DNA from 3 places in the Serratia sp. LTN-2 genome. Region 3 is predicted to be linked to each of the others. Evidence: predicted binding sites of a transcription regulator. Region 3 holds the regulator's gene; each other region holds the start of a gene.
What was found. The regulator PurR, encoded in region 3, represses purine synthesis genes. The targets are predictions, from matches to a motif close to CANGCAAACGTTTGCNTG.

Region 1 (10,447 bases), on a different contig from region 3:
ACCTTTCAATACGCCCAGCTCCACCAGCCCGACCACCATGATGCGCACCACTTCGTCATTGACTTCGCGGATGCTGGTGCCGGGTTTGAACAGCTCCAGCGCACGCAGCAGCGACGCCAGCACGATGTCGTACACTGCGCGCTGCGGCCGGCTGAACTTGCCGTTGACCGGGAAGGTGCGGGTAATGTCGCCGGCGTACCCCTGATACTCGCAGCCGGCGTCGATCAACACCAGATCGCCGTCGCGCATCTGGCTCTCGTTCTCGGTGTAGTGCAGGATGCAGCCGTTTTCGCCGCTGCCGACGATGGTATTGTAAGACGGGTAACGGGCGCCTAGGCGGGTGAATTCATGATGAATTTCCGCTTCCAACTGGTATTCGAACATGCCCGGACGGCATTTTTCCATCGCGCGGGTATGTGCCAACGCGCTGATCTCGCCGGCGCGGCGCATCACCGCCAGCTCCTCCGGCGATTTGAACAGCCGCATGTCGTGCAGCCACGGCCGCCAGTCGGTGACGGTGGCCGGCGCCTGCAGATTCTGGCGGAATCCCTTGCGCAGCTTGTCCAGCGCGCCGAACAGGATCTGATCGGCGTAGGCGTATTCGCCCTGCGCGTGGTAGACCACGTCCAGGCCATTCAGCAGCAGGTGCAGCTGGTCATTGATTTCATCGAACGGCAGCGCGCGATCCACGCCCAGCTTCGCCGGCGCGGCGTCTTGCCCCAGACGGCGGCCAAACCAGATTTCCGCCGTCAGGTCGCGCACCCGGTTGAACAGCACGCTGTGGTTGTGCGTTTCGTCGCTTTTGATCAGCACCAGCACCGCTTCCGGCTCATTGAAGCCGGTCAGGTACCAAAAGTCGCTGTTCTGCCGGTAGGGATAGTCTGAATCTGCACTGCGCGTCGTTTCCGGCGCAGAGAAAATAACCGCCGCGCTGGCCGGCGCCATTTTCGCCAACAGCGCCTGACGGCGGTTGTTGAATTCCTGCTGAGTCATTACCTTCTCCTGAAATCATGCCATCCGCACCGCCGGCGGAGGGGCGATAGAACGTTTAGTGCAGCGTCGGTTTGATATTTTCCGGCGCCGTCGGCTTGTGACGAGTGAATTCGCCGTAGCACATGATGGCGGCGACCCGCACATACTCCGCCACTTCTTCCAGCGACTGTTCCAACTCTTCCTGATCTTCGTCTTCGTCGTAGCCCAGCTGCGCGATGTTACGCAGATCGTCGATCGCTTCACCGACCTCGTCTTTCACCTGGGCCAGCTTCGGCTGCATCATGCCCAAACCGAGCAGGAAGTGGTTGACCCAACCGGCCAGCGCGTCGGCGCGATCGAACACGCTGACGATCTCCCCTTCGGGCAGCATCAGTTGGAACAGGAATTCGTCGTCTTCCAGCGTTTCACGCGTCGCTTCATACAGCTGCTGCAACGGTTGGCTGAGCGCCTGCGGGAAGGCGACGCCTTCATTGGTCAGATCGTGCACCAGCGCCTGCCAGCCGGCATCACGGCTGCCGCCGCACAGCAGGCCGCTGATCAGGCCGTGCATTTCTGCCGCGGTCAACGCCACCGACTGTTGGTTGAGGGCCACGGTCAAAGATTGGTAACTTGGAAATGTATTCTGTATAGACATGCGCATTCGTCATCGTTGGCAGGATAAGTTCGTGGTATGCTACCACCAAGGTCCGTCGCTATACCAGATAAGCGCGACACCTCAGTGGCTAGTTATAATCGTGATGTGGCAGGTCTCACACTGCGCCGGCGGGTGACGAAAGTGCGGTAAATACGCATTTTGAAACCCTTTTTTGACTGGCGATGTCTGCCGCAGTAGATTACAACCAGGTACTGAAAAAGGGGTTGTATCTTGGTACCGAGGTATATATAGTGGCGCCCGCTTTGACGGCCCGGCCAGGGCGGACAAGGCTGGCGCGAAATTTAGGCAGGAAGGTGGCATGTCTGCACAACCGGTAGATATTCAAATTTTTGGCCGCTCGTTAAGAGTCAATTGCCCGCCAGAACAACAAGATGCGTTGAATATGGCGGCGGACGATCTTAACCAACGGTTGCAAGATCTAAAAGTTCGCACTAGAGTCTCCAATACTGAGCAACTGGTTTTCATCGCGGCATTGAACGTCTGTCACGAACTTGCTCAAGAACGGTTGAAAACCCGTGATTATGCGTCCAATATGGAACAACGCATACGGATGCTGCAGCAGACCATTGAACAAGCGCTGCTTGAACAAGGTCGCATCTCTGAACGTCAGGATGTGCAATTCGAATAACTTAAGTTGTTGAAATCACAGTTTTCAGCAACGAGTACAAAATTTCTCTGAGATGTTCGCCAGCGGGCCAGTCCCCTGAGCCGATATTTAGTACAAACAGAATGTGTTGCTCCGCGATCGGTGAGCACGCTCGGTGCGCCGAGAAGCCTTAAGATTGCGACGGCACGTTCACCTTGAACCATGGGTTCAAGGGTTACAGCCTGCGACGGCATCTCGGAGATTCCCCTTCTCAGCGGTTTATGTGTGCTGAACGCCACACTGAGCAAGCCTGATACGATGCCTTTTCAACCCCAATTCGCGCAGCAGCGCCAAGCCATTCGTCAACTCATTCGCCAACGTCGGCGCGAACTTACGCCGGGCCAGCAACGCTTTGCCGCAGAAAAGATAACCGAACGTCTCGTCGCACACGGCCGTATTCAGGCGGCGCACAGCATCGCGGTATTCCTGTCGTTTGACGGCGAACTCGATACCGGGCCGCTAATCGAGCGTTTGTGGACGCTCGGCAAACGGGTTTACCTGCCGGTGCTGCATCCGTTCAGCCCGGGGCACTTGCTGTTCCTACGCTATGCGCCGGAAACGCCGCTGGTGCGCAACCGCTTCAATATTCTCGAGCCGCACCTCGATGTGCGCCAGGTGCTGCCGCTGGGCGAGCTGGACGTGGTGTTGACACCGCTGGTGGCGTTCGATCATACCGGCCAGCGTCTGGGCATGGGCGGCGGCTTTTACGATCGCACCCTGCAAAACTGGCAGAGCGATGGCCCCTATCCCATCGGCCTGGCCCATGATTGCCAACAGGTGGAAAGCCTGCCGACCGAGCATTGGGATATCCCGCTGCCGGAGATCCTCACCCCGCTCTGCAGCTGGGCGTGGCGCGAGCCCAAATAGCAAAAGGCCGGAATCAATCCGGCCTTTTTCTTTCATTGCGGCATGCCGCCGAATCAGAACAGCAGACGGGCGCGAATGGTGCCGTCGATGGCCTTCATGCGCTGCAGCGCGGCGTCGGCGCGCGCGGTTTCCGCTTCGATATCGATCACCACATAGCCGATTTCCGGCCCGGTTTGCAGGTACTGCGCGGCGATGTTAACCCCCTCTTCGGCGAAGATCTGGTTAATCTGCGTCAGCACGCCCGGACGGTTTTCATGAATGTGCAGCAGGCGGCTGGCGTTCGGGCCATGCGCCGGCAGCGACACTTCCGGGAAGTTGACCGCCGACAGCGTCGACCCGTTGTCGGAATACTTCGCCAGTTTGCCGGCCACTTCGTCGCCGATGTTCTCTTGCGCTTCCTGAGTTGAGCCGCCGATGTGCGGCGTCAGCAGCACGTTGTCGAACTCACACAGCGGCGAGTTGAACGGATCGCTGTTGGTCGCCGGTTCTTCCGGGAAGACGTCGATCGCCGCCCCCGCCAGATGATTGCTGGCCAACGCATCGCACAGCGCGGGGATATCCACCACAGTGCCGCGCGAGGCGTTGATCAGAATGGCGCCCGGTTTCATCAGCGCCAGCTCTTCTGCACCCATCATATTCTTGGTGGCCAGCGTTTCCGGCACGTGCAGCGTTACCACGTCGCTCATATTGAGCAGATCGGACAGATGACGCACCTGTTGCGCATTACCCAGCGGCAGCTTGTTCTCGATGTCGTAGAAGAACACCTTCATGCCCAGCCCTTCGGCCAGAATGCCCAGCTGGGTGCCGATATGACCGTAGCCGATGATGCCCAATTTTTTGCCGCGCGCCTCGTAAGAGCCCACGGCCAGTTTGTGCCACACGCCGCGGTGCGCCTTGGCGTTGGCGGCCGGAATGCCGCGCAGCATCAACAACAGCTCGCCCAGCACCATTTCGGCCACGGATCGGGTATTGGAGAACGGGGCGTTGAAGACCGGAATACCGCGCTTGGTCGCTGCGTTCAGATCAACCTGGTTGGTGCCGATACAGAAGCAGCCCACCGCCACCAGCTTTTCTGCGGCGGCGAAGACCTCTTCGGTCAGATGCGTGCGCGATCGGATGCCGACGAAGTGCGCATCGCGGATGGAGGCCTTCAGCGATTCGGTGTCTAACGCACCCTTGTGGTATTCGATGTTGGTATAACCGGCGGCACGCAGATTGTCTACCGTGCTCTGATGAACCCCTTCCACCAACAGGAATTTAATCCTGTCTTTCTCCAATGATACTTTTGCCATTTACCCGACCCTATGTTCAGACTTCAGAAGCGGCTGTTGCGACACAGCTCCCATCCAACATAACAAAAATAACGCGGGCGGCAATACAAACGATTGCCTGCCCGGCAGGACAAGGCGCAGCGTTCCTGGCGGTTTCTGGCAGAAAATGCCATAGGGAAAGTTTTCGGCAGAAGCTTTGGGGAGTCAGTTTTCACAATGTGACATAAGTCACCAAATTTGCCGCTTTTCAGAAAAGATATTTTAACCGAAGAAATTTTGCGGCCCGGCATGACCGGGCCACAGGCCATGGCGGCTTATTTGACCACTTTCACGCCTTCCGACGTGCCGACCAGCGCCACGTCCGCGCCGCGGTTGGCGAACAGCCCAACGGTCACCACGCCGGCGATGCCGTTGATCTTGTTCTCCAGCGCGATGGCGTCGGTGATGCTCAGGTTATGCACGTCCAGGATCACGTTGCCGTTGTCGGTCACCACGTTTTGGCGATACTCCGGCAGGCCGCCCAGTTTCACCAGCTCGCGCGCCACGTAAGAACGCGCCATCGGGATCACTTCCACCGGCAGCGGGAACTTGCCCAACACGTCTACCTGTTTGCTGGCGTCGACGATGCAGATGAATTTCTTGGCGATGGCGGCGATGATTTTCTCGCGCGTCAGCGCTGCGCCGCCGCCCTTGATCATCTGCATATGGCCATTGATTTCGTCCGCGCCGTCCACGTAGATATCGAGCGAGTCCACTTCATTGCTGTCGAATACGTGGATGCCGAGGCTTTTCAGCTTGGCGGTGGAGGCGTCGGAGCTGGACACCGCGCCTTCAATCTGGTGCTTGATGGAGCCCAGCGCGTCAATAAAGTGGGAAGCGGTCGAGCCGGTGCCAACCCCGACGATGGTGCCCGGCGTTACGTATTCCAGTGCCGCCCAGCCTACCGCTTTTTTCAGTTCGTCCTGCGTCATAATATGTCCCTTGCCTCTGTACGAAAACGTGTGCGTATTATAGGGTAAAACGCTGTTTTTCACGCCGGCAGGATCACACTTATTTACCGCATCCCGCATTTTTACCCGCTTTGCGGCGAGTTGGTGGCGTGATTTTTCCACCTGCGCCGCGCGCAAAATGTGGCATAGTGCCGGTATCATTCTAATTTAAGGGATATCTTTCCGATGAAACGCCCAGACTATCGTACGCTGCAAGCGCTGGACGCGGTGATCCGTGAGCGCGGCTTCGAGCGCGCCGCTCAAAAACTCTGCATCACGCAATCGGCGGTATCCCAACGCATCAAACAGCTGGAAAACCTGTTCGGCCAGCCGCTGCTGGTCCGCACCGTGCCGCCGCGCCCGACCGAACAAGGGCAAAAGCTGCTGGCGTTGCTGCATCAGGTGGAGCTGCTGGAAGAAGAGTGGCTGGGCAACGACACCGGCGTCGATACGCCGCTGCTGCTGTCGCTGGCGGTCAACGCCGACAGTCTGGCGACCTGGCTGCTGCCGGCGCTGAAACCGGTGCTGGCGGACTCCCCCATTCGTCTGAATCTGCAGGTGGAAGATGAAACCCGCACCCAAGAGCGGTTGCGCCGCGGTGAAGTGGTGGGGGCGGTGAGTATTCAGCCGCAGCCGCTGCCGAGCTGCCTGGTGGATCGGCTGGGGGCGCTGGACTACCTGTTCGTGGCCTCCAGCGGCTTCGCCGAGCGCTACTTCCCCAACGGCGTCACCCGTTCCGCGCTGCTGAAAGCACCGGCGGTGGCCTTCGACCATCTCGACGACATGCACCAGGCGTTCCTGCAGCAGAACTTCGATCTGTCGCCGGGCAGCGTGCCCTGCCACATCGTGAACTCATCGGAAGCCTTCGTGCAGCTGGCACGCCAGGGCACCACCTGCTGTATGATCCCGCATCTGCAGATCGAAAAGGAGCTGGAATCCGGTGAACTGATCGACCTGACGCCGGGGCTGTACCAGCGCCGCATGCTGTACTGGCACCGCTTCGCGCCGGAAAGCCGCATGATGCGTAAAGTGACCGATGCGTTGCTGGAACACGGTCACCAGGTGCTGCGCCAGGATTAAAACGAAAAAAGGTTCGCCACAGCGAACCTTTTCTTCAATACCACACCCTTACTGCGCGGCGTTGCGCTGCAGCTCGAACACCACATCCACCTGATCGTCGAAGTGAATGCTTTGCTGTTCATAGGTCTGCGCCGCATCGCTTTCCGCCGCCGCACCGGCCGCCTTATACATCCGCGCCACCGGCATCGGCTGGTAGTTGGCGACCCGATAGCGAATGCTGTACACCGGCCCCAGCTTGGCGTGGAAGCCTTTGGCCAGGGATTCGGCCTGTTGAGTCGCGTTCTCGATCGCTTTTTGCCGTGCCTGTTCGCGATACACGTCCGGCTTGGCGACGCCCAACTCCACCGCACGGATCTCGTTCAGGCCGGATTTCAACGCGCCGTCCAGCAGCTCGTTCAGCTTGTCCAACTGGCGCAGCGTCACCTGCACCTGGCGCACCGCACGGTAGCCCTTCAGCACCGACTCGCCGGTTTTCAGGTAGTCGTATTCCGGCTGGGTGCGCAGGTTGGCGGCGCTGATGTCTTTCTTCTCGATGTTATTTTTCTGCAGGAAATCAAAGTACTGCGCCACGCGCTCATCCACCTGCTTCTTCGCCTGAGCGGCGTCTTTGGAGGAAACGCTCACTTCGATCGCCAGGGTGGCGATGTCCGGCGTGGCGTCCACGCTGGCGGTGCCGGAGGTGACGACATGCGGCCCTTCAGGCACTTCGGCCGCCTGCAGCGCCATCGGTAACGTCCCTAATCCGACCATTGCGGCCATAGCCAATGCTTTTAGCTTCACAGTGTCTCCTTAATGACAGGCTGTCTCTGATCGCCGGCTTTTCCCCGTGAGAACCGCCGGATTCCTGGCATCAAACGTAGCATATCGCGCGGCGTTTTGAATTCGGATTAGTGACAAATTCTTATAAATTTGCCCCCTGCCAGGCCAGCTGCAGCGCGATGCCCCACATCACCAGCCCGACCAGCGCATTGATGATGCGCTGCGCCCGCTGCGTGTTCAGCCAGGGCGCCAGCCAGGAGGCCAACAGCGCCAGCCCGAAGAACCACACGACCGATGCGCTGACCGCGCCGAGCGCAAACCAGGAACGCACGTCCGCCGTCAGCTGTCCACCCAGGCTGCCGAGCACCACGAAGGTGTCCAGATAAACGTGCGGGTTCAGCCAGGTGACCGCCAGCATGGTGACCACGATGCGCCAGCGGCTCTGCGCCAGCTCTTGCGCCGCAGCCTGCGCCGGCTGCGGACTGAAGGCGGAACGGAACGCGCCCCAGCCGTACCACAGCAGAAACGCCACCCCGCCCCAGGTCACCAGCGCCAGCAGCAGCGGCGAACGGGTCAGCAATGCGCTGCCGCCGAAGATGCCGGCGCAGATCAGCACGATATCGCTCAACGCGCACAGCGCGGCGATCATTAAATGATACTGACGCCGAATGCCCTGATTCATCACGAATACGTTCTGCGGGCCCAGCGGCAGGATCATGGCGGCGCTCAGGGCAAAACCCTGCAGGAAGACGGATAACATGGGGATTCCTCGAATGATAAAAGGCGCCGGACGAGGGCGCGAATCGGTCAACACGCGCATCATACGAGGAAGCGATCATTAGGTGAAATTGATGTTTCTAATCAAGTATCAGAAGCGCTAATACTCCAACCGGCGGGATTGCGCCGTCAAATTCGCCCATCGGCGAAAAATTCGCTATCATCCGCTCCCCCTCACCAGCCGGCCACACGATGTCTACGATTATCGATACCTTCATCGCCCCGCCATGTCATGATCAGATAGAGATCCTCTATCAGGACGCTCATCTGGCGCTGATCAATAAGCCGACCGGGCTGCTCAGCCTTTCGGGCAAGAATCCGCAAAATCTCGATTCGGTGCACCATCGGCTGGTGCAGATCTTCCCCGGCTGCACTTTGGTGCACCGTCTGGATTTCGGCACGTCCGGCTTGATGGTGGTGGCCCGCAATAAGGCCGTCAACGCCGCGCTCTGCCGGCAGTTCAGCGAACGCACCGTCAGCAAAGTGTACAGCGCGCTGCTCTGCGGCCATCTGGCGGATTACGAAGGAGTGATAGACGCGGCGATCGCCAAAGATCCGGCGCTGTTCCCGCTGATGTCGATTTGCGCCCTTCACGGCAAGCCCGCCCGTTCCCGCTATCGGGTCGTCGAGCGTTTTTATCGTATCGCGGAGGATGGGACATCGCTGCCGCTGACGCGGGTGCAGCTCACCCCGGAGACCGGGCGCACCCATCAGCTGCGTATTCACAGCAGGCAGTTGGGCCACCCTATTTTAGGCTGCGATCTGTATGGCGGCCGCCTGCTACCGGGCACCGAACAGACGCCGCGGCTGATGCTGCACGCCAGCGAACTGGATTTTGTGCACCCCATCAGCGGAGAGCGGATAACCGCTCGTCACGCCGCGCCGTTCTGAACGCGGCTTACCACATCAAATCGTCGGGCACTTTAAAGTCGGCGTACGGATCGTCTTCATCCTGCTCTTCCTGACTCAACGCGCTGTGCAGCACAATGCTGGCCGCATCGCGCTGCGCGATTTTATCGGCGACGCTGGCGGGGATAATCGCGTATTCACACTCTTCGCGGTTCTCGACCACCAAGCGTGCGATGGCAAGACGGCCATTGATCAGCTGGGTCTGGGTCGCTTTATCCACCAGGATTTTCTTGATCAGGTTGCCGTCGGTGAAGTTAAAACCGATATCGCCTTTCGCCAGGACGATGCGGTTCATCTCGATCAGTTGCTTCACCTGCGCTTTGTATTCTTTGGACAGCGCGGCTTGCTTTTGCTGCTCGCTCAGCTGCTTATCGCGTTCAAGCTGCGCCTTTTTATTCTCTTCCACCGCCTCTCTGGCCTCACGGGCCTGAACGCGTGATTTTTTAGCCGTTCTTTGGACTTTGGCCATTTTCTTGCTGGTTACCAAGCCCGCTTTGAGCATCTGCTCTTGTAAGGTGAGTTTTGTCATGTTCGTGTCTGAAGCCGTGGGGTTATGGTGGGGATTATACCCGTAATGTTTCAGGCTGCACCAGCTTGCCGCCTCGGCGCATCAGGCGGTTTGCGCGGCCGGATCGCGGCGGAAAACTGCCTGATGCGCCAGATCATGAACGCGGCTCATGTGGTAATGAAATTAAGTCTCTTTCACTCCCCTCGGGACTCTGGCAAAAATAGACCTCATTAACGACAGACAATATGAAAGCGGCTGAATAAAAAAATATAAAAACAACTCATTGATAAAAATAGATAAAACCAGCCATCATATCATATAACAGGATGCTATAAGACGATGAATAAAGACTTTACCTTTACGATTAAGAGCAGTTCTTTTAATGAAGATTATAACCCTTCTGAAAGTACGCGTATCACCACCAACTTTGCCAATTTGGCCAGAGGGGAAAACCGCCGGGAGAACCTGCGCAATACGTTGGTGATGATTGACAATCGCTTCAATACGTTGGCGCATTGGGATAACCCCAAGGCCGATCGTTATTCGGTCGAGCTGGAAATCATCTCGGTTGAGATGCGCATTGAAGATCACGGCGCCAGCTTTCCGGTGATCGAAATCCTGAAGACCAACATTATTGATAAAAAAACGCAAAAGCGTATCGAGGGTATCGTCGGGAACAATTTCTCGTCTTACGTGCGTGATTATGATTTTAGCGTCTTGCTGCCGGCGCATAACCAAAACGCAGCGGAGTTCAACATTCCGGATGACTTCGGCGATTTGCACGGCAATATCTTTAAGCACTTCGTCAATTCAAAGGCATACCATGAAAACTTTAGCAAACCGCCGGTGATCTGCCTCAGCGTGTCCAGCAAAGACACCTATCATCGGACGGGCAATCACCACCCGGTATTGGGTGACGAATACCGCCAAGACGGCGCTTCGTTGACCGACCGGTATTTCAAGAAAATGGGCCTGCAGGTGCGTTATTTCATG
Region 2 (10,447 bases), on a different contig from region 3:
CGAAGGCGATGGTCGCCGGCCCCAACAGCCACAGCAGCCAGTGGGTTTCACCGATGTAGTCCTGATAGGAAATGTGGGTGACTACCAGCAGCAACACCAGAATCATCGGCGTCAGCACCAAAGGCATCAGCAGCAGCGTGCGGCGGCGACGATAGAGTTTCTTGTTGGCGAAGTACAGCGCCAGCGTCGCCAGAAAACAGGCCAGGCTAAGGATGAAATCATTCATGGCGCTGCTTCCGTCGCTGCAGCCAAATCTCCAGCCGATACACCCTGTCCACCACCAGCCCGGTGGCGCCCAGCGTCAGCATAGTGCTAACCGCGATCACCAGAAAGATCTTCCAGCCCTCGACCATCAGCAGCTGGGCATAGTTGACCACCGCCACCACCGCCGGCACGAAAAACAGCAGCATTTCCGCCAGCAGCCAGCGGGAACCGGCCTTGACCCAGCTCAGCGGCAGAATGCGCAGCAGGATCAGCGCCAACAGCATCAGCATGCCGACGATATTGGCGGGAAGCGGCAGGTGGAATTGTTGCACCAGACGATCGGCGATCAGGAACAGCGCCGCATACAACGCCACCTGAATCGGCACCTGCAAACGGGTCAGCAGGGAGGGGGCTACGCGGCGTAACGCCAGAGACATGAAAGATGACCTCAAACAATAAATTGACGGCCTACAGTATACGCAGCCGGGAAACCACGCCTGAAATGAATTAAAATTATCGACATCATGCCGTCTGGGAATAGTTTCCCACCGGTAGCGTCCCCAAGGAGAACCCTAACGTGGATGTCCGCACCCTGCGCTACTTCGTTGAAGTGGTGCGCCAGCAAAGCTTCACCCGCGCGGCGGAAAAACTGTTCGTCACCCAGCCCACCATCAGCAAGATGCTGCGGCATCTGGAGGAGGAGCTGGAGTGCACGCTGCTGATCCGCGAAGGCCGCAAGCTGCGTCTGACCGACAGCGGCCAGGCGGTGTATCAGCGCGGCCTGACGATCCTCGACGAATTCCGCCAGTTGGAGGCGGAGCTGGAAGACATCGGTTCAGTGAAAAAAGGGGTGCTGCGGCTCGGCATTCCGCCGATGGTCGGCAGGCAGATCGCCGATCTGATCCGCCGTTTTCGCCAGACCTACCCCGGCATCGAATTAAAAATTTCCGAACTGGGCGGGCTGTCGGTCGAGCAGGCGGTGATGTCCGGCGAGCTGGATCTGGCGATGACGGTGCTGCCCTTCGATTCAGAACAGCCGCTGACCTTTCTGCCGCTGCTGGGCCATCCGATGTGCGTGGTGGCGCCGCGCACGCCGCAGTGGCTCAATCGCACCCGCATCAATATCGCCGAATTGGCCGACAGCCCAATCCTGATTTATAACGAGGACTTCGCGCTGTACAAGATGCTGATGAAGGCGTTTAGCCAGGCCGGTTTTGAGCCGCAAATCGCGGTGCGCAGCGGCCAGTGGGACTTCCTCGCCTCGATGGTGCAGGCCGGCGTGGGCATCGCCATGCTGCCGGAACCGGTCTGCCGCTGGCTGGACAAGGAAAACCTGGTTTGGCTGCCGCTGGAGCCGCGCATGGAGTGGCGGGTCGGGCTGATCTGGCGGCAGGGCAGCTATCTGTCACACAGCGCGCAGGCCTGGATCGCCTGCTGCCGCGACTACTGGCCGCCGGTAAAGTAGCCAAAAAACAAGGGCCGCACAGGCGGCCCTTCAGGACAGAAATAAGAGGAAAAACGTTTATTCCTCGTCTGAAGTTTACCCTTCGCGCTCGATCAGCAGCGCTTCGAGCAAGTCGAGATCGTGCAGCAGTTTTTGCAGCGTCTCGTTGCTGATTTTCTGCGTGGCGCGCAGGTGGTACAGCTCGCCGCGCTCGGCGCGCAGCGCCGTCAGGCGGAAACGCCGCTCGAGGTTTTCCATCGCCAGCGCATTCTCGATGTCGTCTTTCGAGGCGATGCGCCGCCGCAGCATGCCCGTCACCCGCGAGCTGACTTCTTTCAATACCTGCGGATCGAGGTTCTCTTCGGTATCGGCAACCAGGCGCTCTTCCATTTTATTCACGCTCTCGATCGCCACTTCGGCCGCCATGGCGATCGCCATGCGCTCCTCCTGCTTGCTGGCACTCTTGTCGGTGACCTGCACGCCGCGCAGCAGCAGCGGCAACGCCAGCACGCCGACGATCAACGACAGCAGGATCACCCCGGCGGCGATAAACACCAGTTGATAGCGCGCCGGGAAGGCGGTGCCGTCACTCAACAACAGCGGTATCGACAGCACACCGGCCAGGGTAATCGCCCCGCGCACCCCGGCGAACGACGCCACCCACAGCTCACGCGTGCTGTAATCGCCGAACTGCAGCGGGCGCTTTTTCATAAAGCGGTTGCTGGTTTTCTTCATTACCCACAGCCAGGTGAAGCGCAGCACCAGCAGCGCGGCGTAGATGGTGGCCACGTCGGCGAACAGGTACCAGGTCTGAATCGTCGGATCCAGCTCCGCCTGCAGGATAGAGGTCTCGAGAATGCCCGGCAGCTGCAGGCCCAACATGATGAACACCATGCCGTTGAACACGAACTCCAGCATCGCCCATACGCTGTTGGCGCGCAGGCGCATCGCCAGCGGCGCGTTGCGGATCACGCCGGACTGGCTGATGGTCATCCCCGCCGCTACCGCCGCCAGGATGCCGGAGACGCCGATATGTTCGGCGATCAGATAAGAGGCGAACGGCAGCAGCAGCAGGAACACGATCTGGGTCGCCGGATCGTCGCCGCTCCAGCGGCTCATCACCCGCAGCGATTTACTGTAGGTCCAGGTGACCGCCACACCGGCCAGCAGGCCGCCGATCGCCACTTTGAGGAACTCCAGGGTTGCGCCGCCCACGGTGAACACCATGGTGCCCATCGCCACCGCGATGGCGAACTTGAGCGACACCAGGCCGGAGGCGTCGTTCATCAGCGCCTCGCCCTCGAGCACGCCCATGATCGGCTTGGGAATGCGCCCTTTACCGACGATGCCGGACAGCGCCACGGCGTCTGTCGGCGACAGCACCGCCGCCAGCGCGAAGGCCGCCACCAGCGGAATGCCCGGCACCATGGCGTAGATCAGATAGCCGACGCCGACCACGGTGATCAGCACCAGCACCAGCGCCAGGCCGAGGATTTCACGCCCGTGATGCAGGAACTCGCGCGTCGGCGTTTTCCAGCCGTCGGCGAACAGCAGCGGCGGGATGAACAGCACCAGGAACAGTTCGGGATCAAAGTCGACGTGCAGCCCGAAGTGCGGCCAGGCCAACAGCGCCCCGATGGCGATTTGCATCAGCGGCAGCGGCACCTGGAACGGCAACATGCGCGTCACCACCCCGGACAGGGAGACCACCAGGATCAAAATGAGGATTGTAAAAAAGATTTCCATGCTTTCCTTAGACTCTACGATTCAGACGACATCGGCTCAGGGCCTGCGTTGGTCCCGATAGTAGATCACTTTTTTTACAGCGGTTAAAGCTTGTTGTGCCTTTCAAAACGCGGTGCAGAGCAGAAGAAGACTTATCTTAAGAAGGGAGATGCCGTGCATGCTTCCCCCGCCCGCCGGGCGAGGGAAACGAGGCGTGATTAAATCGCCCAGCCGCCGGCGTAAAACGCCACCAGCGCTACGGCGATCAGCACGGTGCCGATGTTCAGCTTGCGCCATTCGCCGGAGAAGATGCGGCCGATGACCAGCGAGCTGAAGCCCAGCATGATGCCGGTGACGATGTTGCAGGTCAGCACGATGAATACCGCGCACAGCAGGCCGGCCATCGCATCGACGAAGTCGTTGAAGTCCAGCTTGGTGACGTTGCTCAACATCAGCAGGCCGACGTACATCAACGCCGGTGCAGTGGCATAGACCGGCACCAGATAGGCCAGCGGCGACAGGAACAGGATCAGCAGGAACAGAATGCCGACCACGGTGGCGGTCAGGCCGGTCTTGCCGCCCGCGGCGGTGCCGGCGGCGGACTCGATGTAGACGGCGGCGGGTGCGGCGCCCACCAGGCCGGAGAAGATGCTGCTCAGGGAATCCGAGGTCAGCGCCTTGCCACCGCTGATGATCTGCCCGTCTTTATCCAGCAGGTTGGCCTGCCCGGCCACCGCGCGGATGGTGCCGGTGGCGTCGAACACCGCGGTCATCACCAGCGCCAGCACGCTCGGCAACACCACCGGCTGCAGTGCGCCCATGATATCCAGGCTGAAGATCAACGATTTGCCATCAGCGTCCGCCAGGCTCGGCATGGCGAACAGCCCCTGGTATTTCACCGCCGGATCGAAGATCAGACCGATGATGGAAATGGCGATGATCACCAGCAGAATGCCGCCGGGCACGCGCAGTTTCTCCAGCCCGAAGATCACCGCCAGACCGACCAACGTCATCACCACCGGGAAGGAGGTGAAGGCACCGAGCGCTACCGGCAGGCCATCCAGCGGGTTCTTCACCACCAGGCCGACGCCGTTGGCGGCGATCAGCAGCAGGAACAGGCCGATGCCGATGCCGGTGCCGTGCGCCACGCCCATCGGCAGGTTGCGCAGGATCCAGGCGCGAATGCCGGTCACCGAGATGACGGTAAACAGCACGCCCATCAGGAACACTGCGCCCAGCGCCACCGGGATGCTGATGTGTTGGCCCAGCACCAGGCTGAACGCGGTGAAAGCGGTCAACGAGATCGCACAGCCGATGGCCATCGGCAGATTAGCCCACAACCCCATCAACAGCGATCCCAGACCAGCCACCAGGCAGGTGGAGACGAACACCGCCGCCGGCGGGAAACCCGCCTTGCCCAGCATGCTCGGCACTACGATCACCGAGTACACCATCGCCAGGAAGGTGGTCAGCCCCGCCACCACTTCCTGGCGCACGCTGCTGCCGCGCGCGGAAATTTTAAAATAGCCATCAAGCCCGCCGGTTGGTTTTGCGGCGTGGTTCGCTTGAGAGTTCGACATAGGTTACTTCCCCTGTGTTTCATGAATCGGCCCGTCGCAGCAGGCCTGTAATCTCGCCCGCGCCTGATCGCCACGTAATCGTTTACGTCACGTTCCGCTTCCTTGCCCTTCCGTCGCACCGCCAACGGCGATGCGCACCAAGGCAAACGTTTAACTCGCAGCGCGCGGTACGGGTGATTTATGGTGGTTTATTCAAGGCAAACGATTATCCTGCCTTCCCTGGCGTCTAATCAACTAAAGATCGCGGCAAATTATGCAGAAAATGACGGGAATGGCTTCTGCACGAAAAGACGGGGCGACCGGACGCCCCGAGCGACATCTTCCACGACGACATTATTGCGTCTGCACCGCACTGGGATCCATGTACATCAGCTCCCAGATATGGCCGTCCAGATCCTGGAATCCGTGGCCGTACATCACGCCATAATCCCGCGGCTGGTGGTAGGTATTGCCGCCGCCGGCGATCGCCTTGCGCACCAGTTCGTCGACCGCCGCCCGGCTGGGTTGCGACAGACAAACCAACACCTCGGTGGCCTGCCTGGCGTCGCCGATCGGATTTGGGGTAAACATGCTGAATTTGTCGTGGGTCAGCAGCATCACGTAAATCGTATCGCTGACCACCATGCAGGCGGCGGTATCGTCGGTAAATTGCGGGTTGAAACTGAATCCCAACTGGGTGAAAAACGCCATCGAGGCGGGCAGATCGCGTACGGGCAGATTAACGAAGATTTGCGTAGCCATGGGCTACCTCCGATGAAGAATGACCTCATCGAGTATAGCCCATCGCTTTAACTCAGCAGATCGTAAGGGCCGCCCTGCTCCAGCGCCCGTTGATAGGCCGGCCGGGCATGAATGCGCTGCAGGAAGCCGCGCAGTTTCGGGCAATTGTCCAGCGCGCCGCGCGCCGCCATCGCCTCCAGCGGGAAACTCATCTGGATGTCCGCCGCACTGAAGTCGTTGCCGACGAACCAGCTGCCCTTGTTCAGGTGCTGCTCAAGGTACTCGCAGTGCGGCGCGATCTGCTTGTCGAGGTATTCGCGCTGCACGCCTTTGCCGATCGCGCCCGCCACCGGCCGCAGCAGCCACGGGATCGGCGGCTGGCCGAGACGGCTGAACACCAGTTTCATCACCAACAGCGGCATCAGCGATCCTTCCGCGTAGTGCAGCCAGTAGCGGTATTGCTGACGCGCGTGGAAATCGGTCGGCATGAACATGCCTTGCGCGTCATAGGCTTCCTGCAAATATTCGATAATGGCGCCGGATTCCGCCAGCGTCAGATCGCCGTCGACGATCACCGGCGATTTGCCCAGCGGGTGGATCTTTTTCAGCGCCGGCGGCGCCAGCATGGTGTTCGGATCGCGCTCGTAGCGTTGCACCTGATAGGGCACGCCCAGCTCTTCCAGAAACCACAGAATGCGCTGCGAACGCGAGTGATTGAGATGATGAACAATGATCATGACGAGGCTCCTGTCCGTTGCCACACCAGCTCGCCAACCTGCAAGCCGTTGCCGAGCTGCAGCGGAACCGTGCGCAACGTCAGCCGATCGCCGCTGAAAGCGTAAAAGCGTACCTGACGGCTGCCGATCCAGTTGGGGAACGAACAGCCTTCGACCTGATGCACCACCTGCAGCTCGCTTTCCTCCACCTGATAGCGGCCGAAGTAGCAAATCATATTGATGAAAGCGGTATGGATCTCGCGTTCGGACCCCTGCGCCAAATCAGCGGCGGCGAAACGCGGCCGCACGGCGCTGTAGAGCTGCGCCGCCATCGTGCCATTGGCCTCATAGTGGATGCGCCCCAACACCTGCTCACCCAGCGGATAATTCAACTCGCCATCCTGATTTTTAAACGCCGACGACACCAGCGCCCAGCTGCCGATAAACGCGTTTACCGTCATCAGTCTTCTCCGGTTAAGGATCGTCTGTAAAGGGTAGTGATGATTTTTACCGCGCGCCAGCGGGTGAAAAATAATCAATTTATTTGAATGAAATACTCAAAACTCTCCGATTTTTTATTCCGACCTGCCGCACTACTATTTAACACATCGAGAGACAACGAGCTCTCACCCAATCAATACGCTGAGGAATACATCATGAAAAACGTCAAAATTTTTGCTACCGCTGCACTGCTGGCTACCGCTTCTTTCGCTACCTTCGCCGCTGACCTGCCAACCAGCCAGCCTGCCGCAGACGCTCAGAAAATCGGCGTAGTCTCCGTGAGCGGCGCCGCCAACCTGAGCGCGCTGGAAAGCGAACTGGCCAGCAAAGCCGCCGCATCGGGCGCCAGCTCATACCGCATCGTCGCCGCCGGCGGTCAGAACAAACTGTACGGCACCGCAGAAATCTTCAACTGATCGTCGAACAGCTAACCGACGGAAGAAAGAAGCCCCGCAAGGGGCTTTTCTCGTTTTAGCGGGCATCAAAGCGTGCCGCCAGCTTCTGCAGGCGAAACTGCTCGGTGATGTAATCGACGAATACCCGGGTTTTGGTCGGCAAAAATTTGGTGGTGGGAAAATAGAGGTAGACGCTGCCGCGATCGACATACCAGCCCGGCAGAACCCGCACCAGACGGCCGCTTTCCAGATAAGGCGCCGCATTCGGCATGCCGATCAGCGCGATGCCCACCCCCATCTCCGCCGCCCGCGCGGCCGCTTCCGGTTCGTTGACCGTCATCGTGACCGACATCGCCGGCGCCCGCTGCTCATTGACCGCGTTGCGCAGCGGCTGATGGCGGATACGCCCGGTTTGCGGCGAGCGGATAAAGATGCCCGCATGTTCCGCCAACTGCTCCGGCTCCGTCAGCGGCGGCCGCTGCCGCAGATACTCCGGCGAGGCCACCAACACCCCATGAGCCGGCGCCAGCTCACGCGCGATGATGCCCTGCGCCAATTCGATGCCGCCGCCCAATGCCGCATCGAAGTGCTCACCGATCAGATCGACCTGGCGGTTGTCGAAATGCCAGTCCGGCACGATCGCCGGATAACGCGCCAGAAAGTCCGGCAGCATCGGCAAGACGAAATGCAGACCAAAGGCGGTGCCCATGCTGACCTTCAGCCCGCCGGCCGCCGCGCCGCCGCCGCTGCTCAGCCCTTTCAATGCGCACTGGATCGATTGCAATCCGCCGCTCACCTCGCTGAGAAAACGCTCCCCCGCCTCGGTGAGGATCAGCTTGCGGGTATTGCGCTGAAACAGCCGCACGCCAACCACCGCTTCCAGCCGGGTGACATTCTTGCTCACCGCCGCCGGGCTGATGCCCAGCTTGCGGCCGGCGGCGGAAAAGCTGCCGTTTTCCGCGCTGCTGACGAAGCACTCCAGATGTCCCAGCATGTTTTTCCTCTATGGATTTTAAACTTATGGTTTGAACTGATTATAGCTCTTTGTGGCTAGTTACCGTGCGGGCGATCCCAGATACTGGCCGTAACGGTTTTCCCTTACCCACTCTGGAGACACAGCATGACCACAGCACAAACTCTGCAAGGTAAAGTCGCATTCGTTCAGGGCGGCTCGCGCGGCATCGGCGCCGCCATCGTTAAACGGCTGGCGAGCGAAGGCGCCGCCGTCGCCTTTACCTACGCCGCCTCGGCCGATCGCGCCGACGCGGTGGTGAACGCCATCACCGCCGCCGGCGGCAAAGCCCTCGCCATCAAGGCCGACAGTGCCGATGCGGCGGCGCTGCAGCAGGCGGTGCGCCAGGCGGTGAACCTCTTCGGCAACCTGGATATTCTGGTGAATAACGCCGGGGTATTTACGCTGGGCGGCACCGAAGAGCTGGCGCTGGACGACCTGGACCGCATGCTGGCGGTCAACGTGCGCAGCGTGTTCGTCGCCAGCCAGGAAGCGGCGCGCCACATGAACGACGGCGGCCGCATCATCCACATCGGCAGCACCAACGCCGAGCGCGTGCCGTTCGGCGGCGCCGCGGTCTATGCGATGAGCAAATCGGCCCTGGTCGGTTTGACCAAAGGCATGGCGCGCGATCTCGGCCCGCGCGGCATCACCGTCAATAACGTGCAGCCCGGCCCGGTGGACACCGAGATGAACCCGGACGCCGGCGAGTTCGCCGATCAACTCAAGCAGTTGATGGCGATCGGCCGCTACGGCAAAGATGAAGAGATCGCCGGCTTCGTCGCCTACCTGGCCGGCCCGCAGGCGGGTTATATCACCGGCGCCAGCCTGAGCATCGACGGTGGCTTCTCTGCATAACCATCTCTGAAATGCAAACAGCCCCGTGAAGGGGCTTTTTTATAGAAAAAATATCATTAAATAAGGAAGCATTATTTGGCTTAATCACATTAATGCCACACTCGATACCTTTTTTGAATCGACAACTTTGAAATTCTCTTGTCATTACAGCCAATGCCATACTGCCCAGTCATCTATGTTGTTGCCAGCGTCACTCATGACGCTTCTCCCACCAACACCACCACTTGTTCAGCTTTTACCGGAATCATCGCAATCAGCAGCAACGAGAGCGCAATGGCGATACCCGCGATCATCAATAACGCAGGAATGCTGTACAACGACACCAGCCATGCTCCCGCCAACGCGCCGCAGCCGATGGCACCATTAAAGAAGGAGACGTAAATCGCTGAAGCGGGGAACGCATTTTCACCGGCCAGGCGCAGCACCCAGGTTTGGAAACCGACGAAGATGCCGGAAACGGCCAGGCCCCAGACGATCACCAACGCCAGAATTTCCGCACTCGTCAGGCTGTTGCCGATCTGGCCAAGGGTCAGCAGCGTTGCGGCGATCAGCACGACAGACAGCACCACCATCGGTTTCAACCATTTGTCGATAAACACGCCGGTGACAAAGTTGCCCGCCAGGCCGGCAATACCGAAAACGAAAAGCATCACCGGGATCATGTTGGAAGTGACTGCCCCAACGCTGTGCAACCAGGGTTCAATAAAGGTGAATGCAGCGAAATGCGCCGTGATGGCCAGCAAAGTCGCACCGTAGATGCGCCACAGCGCGCCTGAACGCAATACGCGAGCCAATGCCTCGAAGCCGAGGGCGCTACTGGCTTTCACCTTCGGCACGACCAAAGCAATTCCCACCAATGCAATCACACTCAGCAGAGACATCAACCAAAAAGCAGGCCGCCAGCCGACGTTCAGCCCGATATAATTCGACAGCGGCACACCGAATACGCTGGCCGCAGAGACGCCACCGAAAACGATGGACGTAGCCAGCCCGATGAATCTTGTCGGCACCAGCGATACCGCCGTTGCACCGATCATCGCCCAGAATGCGCCGTGCGCCAAAGCGCCGATCACGCGGGCAGCCAGTAACCAGTGGTAATTTTCAACCATGGCGCACAGACTGTTGGAGACCAGGATGATCAGCGTCAACGTCAGCAACAGCAGCTTCTTAGGCAAGTTACCCAGAAACAGCGAAGACAACAGCGCGCTGATCGCGCCAACCCACGCATAGAGCGTGACGGTCAGACCGATCATCGACTCTGACTGGTGCAGGCCTTCGGCCATCGGCGTCAA
Region 3 (10,447 bases):
TTCACCCATATTCGCCAGACTCGCCCCTGGTGGTATATGGTCGGGCTGCGCGCCGCCAACGTCATGCTGTCGTTGGTGGTGATCCTGATCGTCGCCGCCCTGTTCTACAAAGACTACGCTTCGCTGATCCGCAACAATAAAAGCGTGGTGAAAATGTTGACGCCTTCCAACTTCGTCGCCGGCTCTATCAAGTTCACCGAACAGCGTTACTTCACCCGCAATCTGCCGTTGGTCAAAATCGGCGAAGACGCGCGCAAAGGGCCGCTGATCGCCGGGCAGGCCAAGAAAACGCTGGTGATCCTGGTGGTAGGCGAAACCGCCCGCGCCGAAAACTTCTCCCTCGGCGGCTACGCGCGCGAAACCAACCCGCGCCTGAAGCAGGACGACGTGGTCTACTTCAAGAACGCCAGCTCATGCGGTACCGAGACGGCGATCTCCGTGCCCTGCATGTTCTCCAACATGCCGCGCAGAGAGTACGACGCGACTCTGGCGGCGCACCAGGAAGGCATGCTCGACGTGCTGGCGCACGCCGGCGTCAACGTGCTGTGGCGCGATAACGACGGCGGCTGCAAAGGCGCTTGCGACCGGGTGCCGCACATCGACATGACCAAGCTGAAACTGCCGCAGGACTGTGACGGCGAGGTGTGCATGGACAACGCGCTGCTGTACAAGCTGAACGACTACATCAGTAGCCTGAAAGACGACGGCGTCATCGTGCTGCATCAGATGGGCAGCCACGGACCCGCTTATTACCGTCGCAGCACGCCAGAGTTCCAGACGTTTACGCCGACCTGCAACAGCAATCAGATTCAGGATTGCAGCCATGAACAGCTGGTGAACACCTACGACAACTCGATTCTGTATACCGACGCGATGCTCGATGCCACCGTCAAGCTGCTGCAGCAGTATGACGATAGGTTCAATACCGCGCTGGTTTACTTGTCCGATCATGGCGAATCGCTGGGTGAAAACGGCATGTATCTGCACGGCACGCCTTATGTCTTCGCGCCGAGCCAGCAAACTCACGTGCCTTTCCTGATGTGGATGTCCGCCGATTATCAACGCAACTTCGGCATCGATCGCCAGTGCCTGAACGCGCTGGCGGAACAAGACGAGGTTTCGCAGGATAACCTGTTCCACACCCTGCTGGGCATGTTGAACGTACAAACCCGCGAATATCAGTCCCGGTTGGATATCCTGCAGCGTTGCCGCAGCGCGGCGTAAGCGCTTAACTTCCTCATGCCGCTGAGGCACAATGGTTTACAGACAACCGGCGTTTTGTGCGCCGGTTTTTTTATTCCCATTGACCTAGACCAATCGGTCTATTATGCTCGGCACCATGATGACCAAATCAACGCATTGCAACGTGGACACACGTGAACATCTGCTCGCCACCGGCGAAACTCTCAGCCTGCGCCTGGGCTTTACCGGCATGGGGCTGAGCGAGCTGCTGGCCACCGCGGGCGTGCCGAAAGGCTCGTTCTACCACTATTTTCGCTCGAAGGAAGCCTTCGGCGAAGCGATGCTACAACGCTATTTCACGCACTATGACGCGCAAATGCAGGCGCTGTTCGCCGACGAACGCGGCGATGCCCGCCACCAGCTGCTCGGCTATTACGCCCAGGCCATCAGCTACCATTGCCGCAGCGAGTGCCACAACGCCTGCCTGGCGGTGAAGCTTTCCGCCGAGGTGAGCGATCTGTCGGAACCGATGCGTCATGCCCTGGAAATCGGGACCGCTCGCGTGATTGGCCACCTGCAGGCGGCTATTGAGCGCGGTATTGCCGAGGGCTCGCTGTCGGTAGCCATGAGCCCGGCGGCGACTGCGGAGACGTTGTATTCACTGTGGCTAGGCGCCTCGCTGCGCGCCAAGATCCGTCGCTCGCTGGCGCCGTTGACCAGCGCGCTGGAAAGCATCGAGTTGCTGCTGCGCTCGCCGCAGCCGTAACGGTAACAATCTCTTTTTATTGAAAAATGCAGTTCGTGTTTTTTTATCGCCCATTGCTAGACGACCGGTCTATTAAATACAGGATGCACTATGAAGACTGAAAAATTGCTCTCTCCGCTGAAAGTTGGCGCCGTCACCCTGCCCAACCGCGTGTTTATGGCTCCGCTGACGCGTCTGCGCAGCATCGAGCCGGGCGACATTCCTACGCCGCTGATGGCGGAATACTATGCGCAGCGCGCCAGCGCCGGCCTGATCGTGACCGAAGCGACGCAGGTTTCTTTCCAGGCGAAAGGCTACGCCGGTGCACCGGGCCTGCACACTCCGGAACAGATCGCCGCATGGAAAAACATCACGCAGGCGGTGCATGACAAAAACGGCCACATCGCAGTGCAGCTGTGGCACGTAGGGCGCATCTCCCACGACAGCCTGCAGCCGGGCGGACAAGCGCCGGTCGCCCCTTCGGCCATCAACGCCGAATCGCGCACCACCGTACGCGATGAAACCGGCGCCTGGGTGCGCGTACCGACCTCCACGCCGCGTGCGCTGGAAACCAGCGAGATCCCGGGTATCGTCAACGATTTCCGTCAGGCGACCGCCAACGCGCGCGAGGCCGGCTTCGACTTCATCGAACTGCATGCGGCCCATGGCTATCTGCTGCACCAGTTCATGTCCCCTGCTTCCAACCAACGTACCGATCAATACGGCGGCAGCATCGAGAATCGCACCCGCCTGACGCTGGAAGTGGTCGACGCGGCGGTCGCCGAATGGGGTTCCGAACATATTGGCATCCGCATCTCGCCGCTGGGGCCGTTCAACGGTCTGGACAACGGGGAAGATCAGGAGGAAGCGGCGCTGTACCTGGTGGAAGAGCTGAACAAGCGCAACATCGCCTACCTGCACATCTCCGAACCGGACTGGGCAGGCGGCAAACCGTATTCCGACGCCTTCCGCGACTCGGTGCGCGCCCACTTTAAAGGGGTGATCGTCGGCGCCGGCGCCTACACCGCCGAAAAAGCCGAAGCGCTGATCGAAAAAGGTTTCATCGACGCGGTAGCCTTCGGCCGCAGCTATATCGCCAACCCGGATCTGGTCGAGCGTTTCCGTCAGCACGCGCCGCTGAACGAACCTAAGCCGGAAAGCTTCTACGGCGGCGGTGCCGAAGGCTATACCGACTATCCGTTTCTGGCGAAGTAACCCGTCCTGACGCCCAACGGCCACGCAAGCGCATGGCCGTTTTTTTATGCGCCGCTTGCAAAAAGGCCCGCACAAGGCGGGCCGCTGTTCCCTGGTGTTGTTTATACTGCCGTTTAATTTTTACACGGTTGCACGCAGGATTGATAATTGATTGTGCAGATCAATTACTTCGTATCGATCGGCGCGCTCGATCAATAATTAGGCATCACCGGCATGACGACAACATGTGACATTGTCACTCAGTCGTTACATTGAATTTCCTTGCGGGACAAGGCTATACTCGCTTGTGCTTCAATCCACCCGCCGTCTGCCACGGCACAGTTAATTCAGAGGAATTATGCGCTTACTCCATACCATGATCCGCGTCGGTGACCTGCAACGCGCCATCGACTTCTACACCAAGGTATTAGGCATGCGCCTGCTGCGCACCAGTGAGAACCCGGAGTACAAATACTCGCTGGCTTTCGTCGGCTATACGGAAGAGAGCGAAGGCGCGGTTATCGAACTGACCTATAACTGGGGTACCGACAGCTACGACATGGGCACCGCCTTCGGCCACCTGGCGCTGGGCGTGGACGACGTCGCCGCCACCTGCGACAGCATCCGCCGCGCCGGCGGCAAGGTCACCCGCGAAGCCGGTCCGGTGAAGGGCGGCACCACGGTGATCGCCTTCGTCGAAGATCCGGACGGTTACAAAATCGAGCTGATCGAAAACAAACACGCCGGTCAGGGCCTCGGCCACTAAGCCTCCCCTTCAGGGCGCCCCGCGCCCTGCTGATTCTCCGCGCGATAGCGCCTGCAACCGGGCGCAAAATTTGCCATAATGCGCGCTGCATTCGATGAAGATAAGAAACTGATGGCCGAGAAAAGTGATCTTAACGCCCTGAGTGGTCGTTTTCGTGGGTTTTATCCCGTAGTAATAGATGTTGAAACCGCCGGGTTCAACGCCAATACCGATGCGTTGCTGGAAATCGCCGCCGTGACGCTGAAAATGGATGAAGACGGCTGGCTGCAGCAGGACGAAACCCTGCACTTCCACGTGGAGCCTTTCGAGGGCGCCAACCTTCAGCCGGAGGCGCTGGCGTTTAACGGCATCGATCCGCACAACCCGCTACGCGGCGCAGTCAGCGAATATGACGCGTTGCACGCCATTTTCAAAGCGGTGCGCAAAGGGCTCAAGGATCGCGGTTGTAACCGGGCCATTATCGTCGCGCACAACGCCAACTTCGATCACAGCTTCCTGATGGCCGCGGCAGAACGCGCCGGGCTGAAGCGCAACCCGTTCCATCCGTTCGCCACCTTCGACACTGCGGCGCTGAGCGGCCTGGTGCTGGGCCAAACGGTGCTGGCCAAAGCCTGCATCGCCGCCGGCATGCCGTTCGACAGCAGCCAGGCGCACTCCGCGCTGTACGACACCGAGCAAACCGCCCTGCTGTTTTGTGAGCTGGTTAACCGCTGGAAACGCCTCGGCGGCTGGCCGCTGCCCGCCGCCGATCTCGCCGAATAAAACCAATGAAAAAGGCGGCCCAGTTTGCACTGGCGCCGCCCGTTACGCGATAACCGCAAGCCTGTCGATTAAGACTGCTGGTCTTCCTGCGCTTTATACTTTTCAGCCGTCTCTTTGATCAGCTGCTGCAGCTCGCCGCGCTGATACATTTCGATGATGATATCGCAACCGCCGACCAGCTCACCGTCCACCCACAGCTGCGGGAAAGTCGGCCAGTTGGCGTATTTTGGCAGCTCGGCGCGGATGTCCGGGTTCTGCAGAATATCCACGTAGGCGAAACGCTCGCCGCAGGCGGACAGCGCTTGCACAGCCTGTGCGGAGAAGCCGCAGCTCGGCAGCTTTGGCGAGCCTTTCATGTACAGCAGAATCGGGTTTTCAGCGATCTGGTGCTGAATTTTTTCAATTGTCGTCGTCATTTATTGCTTCCTCAAGCCACATTTCATGGCTACAACATGCATCACGCGCTCTATTGTAGCGGCTGGAACAGTCGCAAGAAAACGCCATCTTTTGCAAGGATATTCACCCGCCGCCGATCGCGTTTCACCGGCCACGTCATTCCGGTCAAAACATACGCTGAGAATAACATTTTTAATCCGACCATTTCACTAATATATTGCGCCGCGACGACGGCGCGGATTAATTATCCCATCCGCCATGGATTGACGTTTTTTCATACACCAACAGGCTGATTTTAAACCAAAAAAAATGTCATTAACGTTTTCTCACAATATGGATTATTATTTCTGAGTTCTTCGCTGTTTTATATGGCGAAATTCGGGAATACTGTAACTCTTTCGATATCCGTTTCGGGGCCAAGGTTGGTGACGTCGACATGCGTTTAATTCTTACGCTCTTTGCGCTGCTGTTTACGCAGCTCTTCTTCAATTTGGCGCACGCTGCGCCACAGGCGCGTGTTGCCGCCGAGCAGCGTAAAAGCCATGCCAATGAAGCGCGGCCCGATGACCGCAGAAAAAAGAAAGCGGATAAAGCCGCCAAGAAAGCCAAAGTGACGGCTCCCGAGAAAAAAACCAAGACCGCCAAGGCCAAAAGCGAGAAAAGCGCGAAAAAGATCGTCAGCGCCAAACCCAAGGCCAAAGCGCAGAAAACCGCCAAGATTAAAGTCACCCCGCCGAAAAAGGGCTACAAAAAAGGCTATGGCCGCCACCGCGAAGCCGGCATGGCCACCGCCAAGCTGGCGCGTGAAGAAAAGCCGTTGAAACTCAGCCCGGCGCACAAGAAACGCTACCAGCACGCCAAACAGACCGCGATGGCCAAGCTGATGGGCCAGATGGGCAAACCTTACCGCTGGGGCGGCAGCTCGCCGCGCACCGGCTTCGACTGCAGCGGCCTCATCTATTACGCCTATAAAGACGTGGTGAAAATCAAGATGCCGCGCACCGCCAACGAGATGTATCACCTGCGCGACGCGGCGCCGATCAAGAAAAGCGAGCTGGAAAGCGGCGATCTGGTGTTCTTCCGCATCAACAACCGCGGCGTGGCGGACCACGTCGGCGTCTACCTCGGCAACGGCAAATTCATCCAGTCGCCACGCACCGGCGAAGAGATCCGCATCAGCCAGCTCGACAACGACTATTGGCAGAACCACTACATCGGCGCACGCCGCGTAGTGACGCCGAAAACCATTCGTTAATTTCCCGCTCTGCGCGGTTGCGGCCCGGTCGCAACCGCCTGCTCAAGCTATCGCCCATCGCACTTCCCCACGCGCATTTCTCGCTTTTCCTCCTGTTTTTTATGATGAAAATTGTTAAGATTGAATGACCACAATAAAAAACGGCCCATCCGGCTCTCGCCCCGGCGGGAAGCACATGGCGCTGTAAAGGAGGAAGCAATGTCGTTTGAATTACCTGCATTACCGTATGAGAAAAACGCGCTCGAGCCGCACATCTCCGCCGAAACCCTGGAATACCACTACGGCAAACACCACAACACCTACGTGGTTAACCTGAACAACCTGGTGAAAGGCAGCGAGTTCGAGGGCAAATCGCTCGAAGAGATCATCAAGACCTCTAACGGCGGCGTGTTCAACAACGCGGCGCAGGTGTGGAACCACACCTTCTACTGGCACTGCCTGTCGCCACAGGGCGGCGGTGAACCGCAGGGCGAACTGGCGGCGGCGATCGTCAAGTCCTTCGGCTCTTTCGCTGCGTTCAAAGAGCAGTTCACCGATGCCGCCGTGAAAAACTTCGGCGCCGGCTGGACCTGGCTGGTGAAAAAACCGGACGGCGCGCTGGCGATCGTCAACACCTCTAACGCGGCAACCCCGCTGACCGGTGAAGACAAACCGCTGCTGACCGTTGACGTGTGGGAACACGCGTATTACATCGATTACCGCAATGCGCGTCCAAAATACCTGGAAAACTTCTGGGCGTTGGTCAACTGGACCTTCGCAGCGGAAAACCTAGCGTAAGCACCGGTTTCTGATGTGACGAGGCGCAGCCAAGCTGCGCCTTTTTTAGCGCCGGAGGGAAATCAGTTCAACGCGGCAACGAAGCTGAAAGCGATAATGACCGCCAGCGCGCAAACGGTGGTGAACAGCGACATCTTCAATTCGGTATCCATGACAACTCCTTTAAAATGGGCTTTCCTAAGGATAAAAGGCGTACAATTAGTACGTCAAATCATTTTCCCACAGTTCGCCGATAAAATCTTGTTATCATTTCCCGGTTTATAATATCGATTACCTCTTCCACTTTTGCTCAATATGCGACAAAATTCGCAGTTCACAACTGCGTACCGGCATCCATGCCCCTCCTGATTAAGCGCTGAAGACTTCAACACACTAAAAACTCAGTTTTCGCTTCTCTGGAGAAGGATCTACGTAGGCAAACGATTAACATCACACTTACATGCTGTAAACATGTGAGTTCAGGAGTCATTCCTTACATGGCAACGATTAAAGATGTGGCCAAACGCGCGGGCGTTTCCACCACCACCGTTTCGCACGTCATCAATAAGACTCGTTTCGTCGCCGAAGAGACCAAAGCGGCCGTGTGGGCCGCCATCAAAGAACTGCACTACTCGCCGAGCGCCGTGGCGCGCAGCCTGAAAGTCAATCACACCAAGTCGATCGGCCTGCTGGCCACCTCGAGTGAAGCCCCCTACTTCGCCGAAGTGATCGAAGCGGTGGAAAACAGTTGCTACAGCAAAGGCTACACCCTGATCCTGTGCAACTCGCACAACAACCTGGACAAACAGCGCGCCTACCTGGCGATGCTGGCGCAAAAGCGCGTCGACGGCCTGCTGGTGATGTGTTCCGAATACCCGGATCAGCTGCTGGGCATGCTGGAAGACTACCGTAACATCCCGATGGTGGTGATGGACTGGGGCGCGGCGCGCGGCGACTTCACCGACACCATCATCGATAACGCCTTCGAAGGCGGCTATCTGGCCGGCCGTTACCTGATAGAACGCGGCCACCGCGATATCGGCGCCATCCCGGGCCAGCTGTCGCGCAATACCGGCGGCGGCCGTCATCAAGGCTTTATGAAGGCGCTGCAGGAAGCGCAGATCGACATTCGCGAAGAGTGGATCGTGCAGGGCGACTTCGAGCCGGAATCCGGTTACAAGGCGATGCACCAGATCCTGTCGCAAAAACAGCGGCCGACTGCGGTATTCTGCGGCGGCGACATCATGGCGATGGGCGCCATCTGCGCCGCCGACGAACTGGGGCTGCGGGTGCCGCAGGATATTTCCGTAATCGGCTACGACAACGTGCGCAACGCCCGCTACTTCACCCCGGCGCTGACCACCATTCATCAGCCGAAAGAACGCCTGGGCGAAATGGCCTTCACCATGCTGCTGGATCGCATCATCAGCAAGCGCGAAGAGTCGCAGGTGATCGAAGTGCATCCGAAGCTGATCGAACGCCGCTCGGTCGCCGATGGCCCGTTCATCGACTACCGCCGCTAATCCCCTGAGCCGGAAGCCTGCACGGCTTCCGGTGCCGCCTCGCTCAGCCACTCCTGATTCAGCGTCTCCCCATCGCCCAGATACGCCAGTAGCCAACTCATCGCCGGTGACGGTTTATCCTGCTGCCAGGTCAGGCAGCAAGGGCTGGCGGGAAACGGCTGCTGCAGCTGCAACGCCTTCAGCTCACCGCGCTGCACCAGCGGCAGCGCCCGATGTGCCGGCATCATGCCGACGCACAGCCCGGCGCACAAACAGTCGAGCGCCGACGTCCAGTCCGGCACCACCAGCCGCCGCTGGTTATCCAGCGTCCAGGTGACGCGCTTGGGCAAATTGCGCGAGGTGTCCTCCAGACAAAGCGAAGGGTACGGCCGCAACTGATCGTCGTGCAGCGGCCCCGCCAGCTGCGCCAGCGGGTGTTGCGGGCTGACTACGCACAGCCAGTTCATATAGCCCATGTCGCGGAAGGCAAAACCGCCGCCGACCGGCACCGCACGCGTGGCACCGATCGCCATGTCCGCCCTGCCGTCCGCCAGCGCATCCCAGACGCCGTTGAACACCTCGGGTTGCAGCATCAACTCGACGTCGGGGAAATGGCGGTAGAAATCCAGTACCAGCTGGCGGCTGCGCTGCGGTTTGACGATGATATCCACCGCGATATTCAGCTGACCGCGCCAACCGTTGGCCACCTGCTGACAGTGCCGGCGGGTGTCGAGCATTTTTTTGATAACAGCTCGCGCATCCTTGATAAACAACGCACCGGCCGGCGTCAGCTCCACATCGCGGTGACGCCGCTCAAACAGCGGCACCGCCAGCCATTGCTCCAGCTGCCGCACGGTATAACTCACCGCCGACGGCACCCGGTGCAGCTCCTGCGCCGCCGCGCTGAAACTGCCGGTGCGCGCTACCGCGTCGACGACTTCAAGTGAATATTCAGACCACATCGCTTTGCCTTCAATTTTTTTAACAGCACTTTGCAAATATTACCGTTTCACAAGCAGAGATCCAGCCGGATACACTGGCCGGCGCTAAAAACCTGCGACACTAAAATATTAACGAGAAATACCATGCGAAATTCTTTTGGCTTTATGTTCTACCTCGCCGGCCTGAGCATGTTGGGTTATCTGGCGACCGATATGTATCTGCCTGCCTTCGGCGCCATGCGCGAAGAACTGCAAATCTCCGCCGGCGCCGTGAGCGCCAGCCTGAGCATCTTCCTGGCCGGCTTCGCCTTCGCGCAGCTGCTGTGGGGGCCGCTCTCCGATCGCCTGGGGCGTAAACCGGTATTATTGATTGGCCTGACGCTGTTCGCCCTCGGCTGCCTCGGCATGCTGTGGGTGGAAAACGCCCTGCAGCTGTGGATCCTGCGCTTTATTCAGGCCGTCGGCGTCTGTTCCGCCACCGCCATCTGGCAAGCGCTGGTGGTCGACCGTTATCGTGAAGGTCAGGCCAACCGCGTGTTCGCCACCATAATGCCGCTGGTGGCGCTGTCACCGGCGTTGGCCCCGCTGCTTGGCGCCTGGCTGCTGAACCACGCCAGCTGGCGGGCGATCTTCGCCGCGCTGTTGGTGATCACCGCGCTGCTGCTGCTGCCGACGTTGATGCTCAAAGAGCGCGCCAAAACGCAACCCGCCACCGACGCGCCAAAAAACGGCGTCAGCTTCTGGCAACTGTTGAAATCTCCGGTGTTCAGCGGCAACGTCACTATGTACGCCGCCTGCTCGGCCGGTTTCTTCGCCTGGCTGACCGGTTCGCCGTTTATCCTCGGCGATATGGGCTATAGCCCGAGCGACATCGGTCTGAGCTATGTGCCGCAAACGCTGGCCTTCCTGCTGGGCGGCTACGGCTGCCGCGCCGCGCTCAAGCGCATC

Region 1: serA (phosphoglycerate dehydrogenase) is a predicted target of PurR. The motif match lies at 4,536-4,553, and genes of this name have one in related genera.
Region 2: AC6BYQ_RS17830 (NCS2 family permease) is a predicted target of PurR. The motif match lies at 5,093-5,110, and genes of this name have one in related genera.

What each region holds. Positions count from the first base shown of each region.
Region 1 is NZ_JCAXDO010000013.1:24,576-35,022, reverse strand. It holds gene pepP (Xaa-Pro aminopeptidase) at 1-993, opposite strand, end outside; gene AC6BYQ_RS20835 (YecA/YgfB family protein) at 1,049-1,627, opposite strand; gene zapA (cell division protein ZapA) at 1,947-2,276, shown strand; RNA gene ssrS (6S RNA) at 2,318-2,500, shown strand; gene AC6BYQ_RS20820 (5-formyltetrahydrofolate cyclo-ligase) at 2,553-3,161, shown strand; gene serA (phosphoglycerate dehydrogenase) at 3,215-4,453, opposite strand; gene rpiA (ribose-5-phosphate isomerase RpiA) at 4,747-5,403, opposite strand; gene AC6BYQ_RS20805 (LysR family transcriptional regulator ArgP) at 5,608-6,501, shown strand; gene AC6BYQ_RS20800 (oxidative stress defense protein) at 6,550-7,281, opposite strand; gene argO (arginine exporter ArgO) at 7,403-8,020, opposite strand; gene AC6BYQ_RS20790 (RluA family pseudouridine synthase) at 8,230-8,928, shown strand; gene AC6BYQ_RS20785 (DUF2058 domain-containing protein) at 8,936-9,475, opposite strand; gene AC6BYQ_RS20780 (DUF1852 domain-containing protein) at 9,794-10,447, shown strand, end outside.
Region 2 is NZ_JCAXDO010000009.1:141,978-152,424, forward strand. It holds gene AC6BYQ_RS17810 (LrgB family protein) at 1-226, opposite strand, end outside; gene AC6BYQ_RS17815 (CidA/LrgA family protein) at 219-641, opposite strand; gene AC6BYQ_RS17820 (LysR family transcriptional regulator) at 782-1,669, shown strand; gene AC6BYQ_RS17825 (Na+/H+ antiporter) at 1,745-3,394, opposite strand; gene AC6BYQ_RS17830 (NCS2 family permease) at 3,592-4,953, opposite strand; gene AC6BYQ_RS17835 (VOC family protein) at 5,287-5,694, opposite strand; gene AC6BYQ_RS17840 (glutathione S-transferase family protein) at 5,742-6,410, opposite strand; gene AC6BYQ_RS17845 (lipocalin-like domain-containing protein) at 6,407-6,850, opposite strand; gene bhsA (multiple stress resistance protein BhsA) at 7,046-7,306, shown strand; gene AC6BYQ_RS17855 (LysR family transcriptional regulator) at 7,362-8,279, opposite strand; gene AC6BYQ_RS17860 (3-oxoacyl-ACP reductase family protein) at 8,406-9,155, shown strand; gene AC6BYQ_RS17865 (MFS transporter) at 9,350-10,447, opposite strand, start outside.
Region 3 is NZ_JCAXDO010000011.1:98,802-109,248, forward strand. It holds gene eptA (phosphoethanolamine transferase EptA) at 1-1,224, shown strand, start outside; gene AC6BYQ_RS19655 (TetR/AcrR family transcriptional regulator) at 1,328-1,948, shown strand; gene AC6BYQ_RS19660 (alkene reductase) at 2,039-3,142, shown strand; gene gloA (lactoylglutathione lyase) at 3,480-3,887, shown strand; gene rnt (ribonuclease T) at 3,966-4,649, shown strand; gene AC6BYQ_RS19675 (Grx4 family monothiol glutaredoxin) at 4,718-5,065, opposite strand; gene AC6BYQ_RS19680 (C40 family peptidase) at 5,482-6,300, shown strand; gene sodB (superoxide dismutase [Fe]) at 6,499-7,077, shown strand; gene cydH (cytochrome bd-I oxidase subunit CydH) at 7,140-7,229, opposite strand; gene purR (HTH-type transcriptional repressor PurR) at 7,554-8,579, shown strand; gene punR (DNA-binding transcriptional activator PunR) at 8,576-9,520, opposite strand; gene punC (purine nucleoside transporter PunC) at 9,644-10,447, shown strand, end outside.